One region of the Solibacillus kalamii genome, then DNA from elsewhere that is predicted to be linked to it. Evidence: riboswitches for the same ligand, from Rfam matches in the RefSeq annotation. Region 1 holds a riboswitch; each other region holds the start of a gene.

What was found. A riboswitch is a leader RNA that binds a small molecule or an ion and turns the genes downstream of it on or off. The one in region 1 is predicted to bind thiamine pyrophosphate.
Region 2: another riboswitch for thiamine pyrophosphate. It lies ahead of tenA (thiaminase II); the one in region 1 lies ahead of thiW (energy coupling factor transporter S component ThiW).
Region 3: another riboswitch for thiamine pyrophosphate. It lies ahead of thiC (phosphomethylpyrimidine synthase ThiC); the one in region 1 lies ahead of thiW (energy coupling factor transporter S component ThiW).

The regions. Positions count from the first base shown of each region.
Region 1 is NZ_NHNT01000019.1:8,323-10,595, forward strand. Features, by position in the region: gene CBM15_RS18540 (VOC family protein) at 1-105, shown strand, start outside; gene thiW (energy coupling factor transporter S component ThiW) at 480-986, opposite strand; TPP riboswitch at 1,077-1,166, opposite strand; gene CBM15_RS18550 (cupin domain-containing protein) at 1,287-1,859, opposite strand; gene CBM15_RS18555 (nucleotidyltransferase) at 1,939-2,273, opposite strand, start outside.
Region 2 is NZ_NHNT01000002.1:157,237-159,509, reverse strand. Features, by position in the region: gene thiM (hydroxyethylthiazole kinase) at 1-317, opposite strand, end outside; gene tenA (thiaminase II) at 295-987, opposite strand; TPP riboswitch at 1,065-1,163, opposite strand; TPP riboswitch at 1,230-1,328, opposite strand; gene CBM15_RS04430 (NAD(P)H-dependent flavin oxidoreductase) at 1,465-2,273, opposite strand, start outside.
Region 3 is NZ_NHNT01000008.1:42,439-44,711, forward strand. Features, by position in the region: gene cobT (nicotinate-nucleotide--dimethylbenzimidazole phosphoribosyltransferase) at 1-101, opposite strand, end outside; cobalamin riboswitch at 197-376, opposite strand; TPP riboswitch at 692-806, shown strand; gene thiC (phosphomethylpyrimidine synthase ThiC) at 957-2,273, shown strand, end outside.

The DNA of each region.
Region 1 (2,273 bases):
GGCGGGCATTCGCTAATGCCAATCGGTAATTACGGTTTCAGTAAGAAGTTCGGCTGGGTAAATGACCGTTACGGCGTATCTTGGCAGATTAATTTACCTAACTAAAAATTGTGCCGGATGTATCGATTGATATACCCGGCGCTTCGTTTTCTAATATAGGGCATAGTTGTTCTAATATATTTTAAAATCTTCTAATAAAAATGAGAATTTCTAATATAAGTGTGAGTTGTGCTAATAAGTCTTTAATATGTTCAAATATCGTCCACAGAAGTTCTAATAACCCCCTGCAAACTTCTAATATCCATCACAAATCTTCTAATAAAAACGGAAGGCTACCGCAAAATGGACGCGCCATCTTATTTAGGAATAAGCCCGTTCTACCAAAAATTCCAAACTGTTCTAATATCATGCGCAGATGTCTAATATCCCGCCAAGAAGTTCTAATAACGACACAAAAATTTCTAATAAAAACCTTCCATTCACCCGGCATTATGATAAAGCATCCCGCCAAACGCCCGGTTTCTCACCATAATCTTCAGCAAGCCATAGCCTAAAAGCGACCCCGCAAAAGAACTCATCATAAATGCCGGGACAAAACCGAACAGCGCCGCTTCCTGACCTAAAAACAAAATGGCGATCGGATAAGTAGCCATCGCACCGAGCAACCCGGTCCCGATTACTTCACCTACTGCCGCAAACGCTAACTTCTTCGTTTTCGCAAATAGAAACGCAGCCAAAAAGGCACCGATCATACTCCCTGGATAAGCAAATATACTGCCTGTCCCCATTAAGTTTCTCAATGTCGATGTAAGGAATGCCTGTAATACCGCATACCATGGACCGAGCAACACCGCCGATACAACATTGGCAAAATGCTGAATCGGAAAAATTTTGGCAAAACCTAAAGGGATGTACACAAAACTGCTGAGAATCGTTGTAAGTGCAGCGATAATCGCTGAATACGTAAGCTTCCTCGTTTTATTCATTTCTACCATCCTTTACAATAAAATTTTGCAACAAAAAAACCACTTTCAACTAAAGAAAGTGGTATCGCAGCCTAAAACAAATAATAAAAAAAGGGGTCGACACTACTTTCCTACGCTAGTATTACCTAGATCAGGTGCAAAGGGTACTTCTCAGCCAAACAGGCGCCCCTAGTAGTTTTCATATTCAATTACGAGCAGATTAACTTCTGCCAATATTAGGTTAATTTCACAGTTATCATAACATGGCCGTTTCATTATGCAAATGCTTTTTTGAAATTTGATTCCTTTGACCGAGAAAAACTACTGCTCATACCCGCCGCCGTAGTTGCCGGGCTGGACTTGCTGCCATGGGTTTGGTGGACCGATGAACGTATTCGGCCTTACCGGTGCAACTGCCTGCGTCCATAAATTTTCGTTCATCCCATATGTGTGGGCCATAATATTTGCTGGTGTCAGCTTGAGGAGGTCGGAACCTAAAATGACTTCAGGTGTCGGTGCGTTGAAAATGGCGAGCAGATGCGTGTTGTTTTGCGTGGCGACTTCGTAATGCCACCACCCTTGAGGAACGTTTGCCACCTGGCCGGGGGTAATCGGAAAATGCATCAGCTGTTTCGTAAACGGATTCAAAATCGAAACAATCGCACTTCCCGCAATACAATAAACAAGTTCCGCCGCATTTTGGTGGTAGTGCGGTTCAATGACATTATTGGCACTCAAATAAATATCAAGCAGCGATATATTATCCAATGTGTTTAACTGGTTGACGCCCATTACATTAATAAAATTTTGCTGGTCTTTTACGAATAACGGGTTTTTATTAAGGTCGAATGTAAACTGGGGCTGCACTGATGTATAATCTTGATTCGGATTCAATAGTTCACCTCTTTTTTATTGTAGTTAAAGTATGCAATAATTTACCGGTGTGTGCCTATTGTCGAAAGTAGCCATCCATCTAAAAATACACATACAACGCATTGATTAATGTGAATATTAAAATAAACAGGGTAGCACCACATACAATAATTTCTGCAAAGTGGACGAACATGACTCTTTCATAACTTAACTCGGCTTTACGAAAACCAAAAAAATCCCCATGACTGATAATATAAATAAACGTACTCACTACCATTAAGGAAGACATTAAAAATGAAATTGTTGGCAAAGAAGTAACGTAGCGCGAGTTGCCTCCTGTTTCCATATAGAGCGGAATATCCAATCTTTTACTTAACACAAAACTGACAATGACCAGGATGTAGATAATAAGCGAAATATTAAACGGATGTTTAC
Region 2 (2,273 bases), on a different contig from region 1:
TCGAGCAATTGTTGTGCTGTCTCAGCTCGAAACTTCGTTGCCCCTACACCTACTGGATCCAGAACAACCGGAGTATTATGCATGTTTGCGCTAAGTCCTGCTTTCTTCATCGACTCTATTGTCCGTTCATTCAAAGTGCCCATATTTAAAAGCAAAGCATTGGCCTGGGCAGCCATTTCACCCACTTCTTCTATTGCATCCGCCATTACTGGTGAAGCTCCTACCGCCAGCAAGCCATTCGCTGTAAAATTTGCGACAACATAGTTGGTAATACAATGAACTAATGGTTGTTTATTATAAATTGCTTGCAGACTCATTTACATACACTCCTTGTTCCCAGCTTTGCTTCGTCCAAGGCATTTCCCAAAACATCCATTCGTAATAACAGCTTTTCTTAAAATGCTCCTGTAGTACTTTAAGCTTTGCAGGTTGTTCTTTCGCATATCGATCTAGCATCGATTTTTGTACTTCAATATTTTGAAGCATCTCCTCGGAAGCATATAATGCAATCCACTGTTCATAAAGAGGTATATTGGGGCATGCATCTTTTAATCTTTGCCCAATTTCCTGGTACAGCCATGGGCATGGCAGGATTGCCGCAAATGCTTCTGCTACATCTCCGTTATGCACTGCATTGTACATATGGCTCACATAGTTATAGGCTGCTGGTGCTGGTTCGAATTGTTCCAAATCATCCGCTGTCACACCTAATTCTTTAAACGTTGTACGATGCAACTCAAGCTCGGCATCATGGATAAACTTTGCTGTTTGCAGAAAATATTGAACATCATCATCAGTTGTCGCTTTTGCAGCTGCAAGAGCTAATACTTTCGTATAATGTTTTAAATAATACGCATCCTGCAGCATATAAAACTTAAACTTCTCCAGCGGTAGACTCCCATCTGCAATCCCTTGTACAAAAGGATGATAAAAGCTAGCCTCCCAATAAAAATCCGTTTCTTTTCTTACCTTTTCACAAAATCCCATTGTTACTCCTCCTTTTTGTTGGCGGAAGCACAAAAAAGACGTCTCAACATATAGAGAGACGTCCCCAAAAAGTGTAAGTACCACTTTTCATTGCTCCCTACGTCCGTATTAACGGCCAGGTTCCAAGGGTCAGGTTTTAACCTTCTCAACACTGCTGTGTCCCCCCGCAAATCAAATGCTTGTGTATTTGCAAAAGAAAGACTCCACGTAAAATATACGCGGAGCCAAAGTAAGTACATATGTATAGCTTGTACTTTGCTCCCTACGTCCGTATTAACGGTCAGGTTCTAAGGGTCAGGTTTTAACCTTCTCAACACTGCTGTGTCCCCCCGCAAATGCATTTAATTACCCAGAGTGTAACAAATTAATTCGAACCGGGCAAGTGAATTCAAAAAATTACGAAATTAATAGTTAAATACCTTATACCCAAAATAGCGCATCGTTAGTAAAATTCTGTTACTAATGATGCGCTTACATCTATTGTAAATGGGCTACTGCCGATCTTTTACCAGTCAGTTCATGATAAGCCTGAGCATATTCTTCAGCCAGTTTATCGACATATTGTTTTGTGGAAGTAATCTCTTTAATCGCGCCAATTCCTTGCCCGCTGCCCCAAATATCTTTCCAGGCTTTTGCGGTATTATCGTTAAAGTTCATTGCTGAAGGATCACTTTCTTTTAAATTCCTCGGGTCCATCCCCGCGTTCATGATAGAACCTTTCAAATAATTCCCGTGGATTCCTGTAAATAAATTGCTGTATACAATATCTTCTGCAGTACTATCAACAATCATTTGTTTATATTCTTGACGAGCAAACGCTTCTTCGGTCGCGATGAATGGTGAGCCGATATAGCCAAAATCAGCCCCCATTGCCTGTGCTGCCAACACTGAGTGCCCTCGTGCGATTGAACCTGATAAAGCTAATGGACCGTCAAACCATTCACGAATTTCCTGTACGAGCGCGAATGGACTCTGTTGTCCTGCATGACCGCCTGCGCCTGTTGCTACAGCAATGATGCCGTCTGCACCTTTTTGAATCGCTTTTTTTGCAAAATGATTGTTAATGACATCATGGAAAACGATACCTCCATAACTATGTGCTGCCTCAAATACTTCTTCACGTGCCCCAAGTGAAGTAATAATAATCGGAACTTTATATTTCACACAGAGCTCCATATCCTGTTCCAGACGTTTATTTGTTTTATGAACAATCTGATTAATGGCAAATGGCGCAGCCGGCTGATCCGGATTTTTGGCATTATAGCTGGCCAACTCCTCTGTAATTT
Region 3 (2,273 bases), on a different contig from region 1:
TGCGGCGGTTTGGCTAAAGAGTCTATGTACGTACGTGCTTTTTCTTCCATTTGTCGGTCGATTTCTTGAATTTGATCAATTGTTTGCTGTAATAATTGCATGTTTCGTTTCCCCCATCTAAATGTATTTTTGACAATAAAAATAGCCTGCAGTTTATTCGATAACAAATAAACTACAGACATATCCAGTGTCTATAAACAGTAAGCATACTTAGGCAGGTCTCCTGGCTCAGATTCACAATTTCATAGCCCCTTCCCAGATGTAAATCCAGTGGGTTTTGCTATGAAACTCCTCTATACAGTGTTGGGATTACGCTAAAGCTTTTCACTTTATTCCCTATTCTCCCTTAACGGGCACCTAATGCTTGATGAATTTACCATTACTTTACGACGAACGACTTTTTTCGTCAAGGATGATTTTCAATAAGCAGGAATTAAAACGTTTTCTGATTCAGAATTCCTTAAATCTAAAAAAAGTCCACCTCCTGAGAATGTTGACTCATCAGAAATAATAATACGTTCGGGTTTTGTTTCTTTATTGTTCTTAACATCGAGACATGCAGAGGTTTGTAATGTGCATGCGAAATGAGTACGATATCAATATCCGGTAAGGTAATTCATCTAACAAATACTTTTCTGAATTTTCCCTTTTATCTCAAGGTAGTTTCATGTATACTAATATAAAATTGAATAGAAATAACTAGGGGAGTCCAATAAGTTGGGCTGAGAATGAAACACGTTGAAGTTTCTTGACTCTTGGGACCTGATCTGGATCATACCAGCGTGGGGAAGTTAGCATCGTATTATAGTAATACTACTTCTGTATACATATTAGCCGGGTCCGACCATTTATTGGACACCGGCTTTTTTATGTACTTCATAAGCTTTTTTAAGCTCCTCACTGTTGTGCTCTATCTCTTGTCCTTATATTCAAAAAAGGAGAGATTTATTATGTCAATGTCACCATCTTCATTAAACGAACAAAGTATTTCCATTATGTCTAACTTTTCGGGTAGCAATAAAGTATATGTAACAGGCTCTAGACCTGACATTAAGGTTCCAATGCGTGAAATCGAGTTAAGCCCGACAACTGGTACGTTTGGAGAAGAGGAAAATCCTCCAGTACGTGTGTATGACACCAGCGGACCTTATACAGACCCTGATTATTCTGTCGATATTACAAAAGGTCTCCCTGCCCTTCGCAGTACATGGATTCAAGAACGTGGCGATGTGGAGGAATATGATGGTCGTGAAATCAAGCCTGAGGATAATGGTTATAAAGATAAAAACGATCCTCGTACTAATCATAACGTGTTTCCTGGTTTAAAGCGGAAACCGTTACGGGCTAAAAAAGGGAAAAATATTACACAACTTCATTATGCACGAAAAGGAATTATCACGCCTGAAATGGAATTTATCGCAATTAGAGAAAATATGAAACCTGAATTCGTACGGGATGAAGTTGCAAAGGGTCGAGCGATTATTCCTTCTAATATCAACCATCCAGAATCAGAGCCCATGATAATAGGTCGTAACTTTCATGTAAAAATTAACGCGAATATTGGCAATTCTGCTGTTTCATCTTCCATCGAAGAAGAGGTTGAAAAAATGACATGGGCAACACGTTGGGGTGCTGATAATATTATGGACCTATCAACAGGTAAAAACATTCACACAACACGGGAATGGATTATTCGAAATTCGGCTGTTCCTGTCGGTACCGTACCTATTTATCAAGCACTAGAAAAAGTAAATGGTGTTGCTGAAGACCTAACATGGGAGGTTTACCGTGATACATTGATTGAACAAGCCGAACAAGGGGTGGATTACTTCACCATTCATGCAGGGGTTCTTTTACGGTATGTTCCGTTAACAGCAAAACGTTTAACAGGTATTGTATCCCGAGGTGGATCTATTATGGCACAATGGTGTCTTCACCATCATAAAGAAAATTTTTTATATACTCACTTTGAAGAAATCTGTGAAATCATGAAAACTTATGATGTTTCCTTCTCTTTAGGGGATGGCTTACGTCCTGGTTCCATTGCAGATGCCAATGATGAAGCTCAATTTGCGGAATTAGAAACTCTTGGAGAACTAACAAAAATTGCTTGGGAGCATGATGTACAGGTTATGGTTGAAGGACCGGGACACGTGCCAATGCACCTTATAAAAGAAAACATGGACAAACAACTGGAAGTTTGTAAGGAAGCTCCTTTCTATACTTTAGGCCCTCTTACAACTGATATAGCTCCTGGCTATGATCACATTACA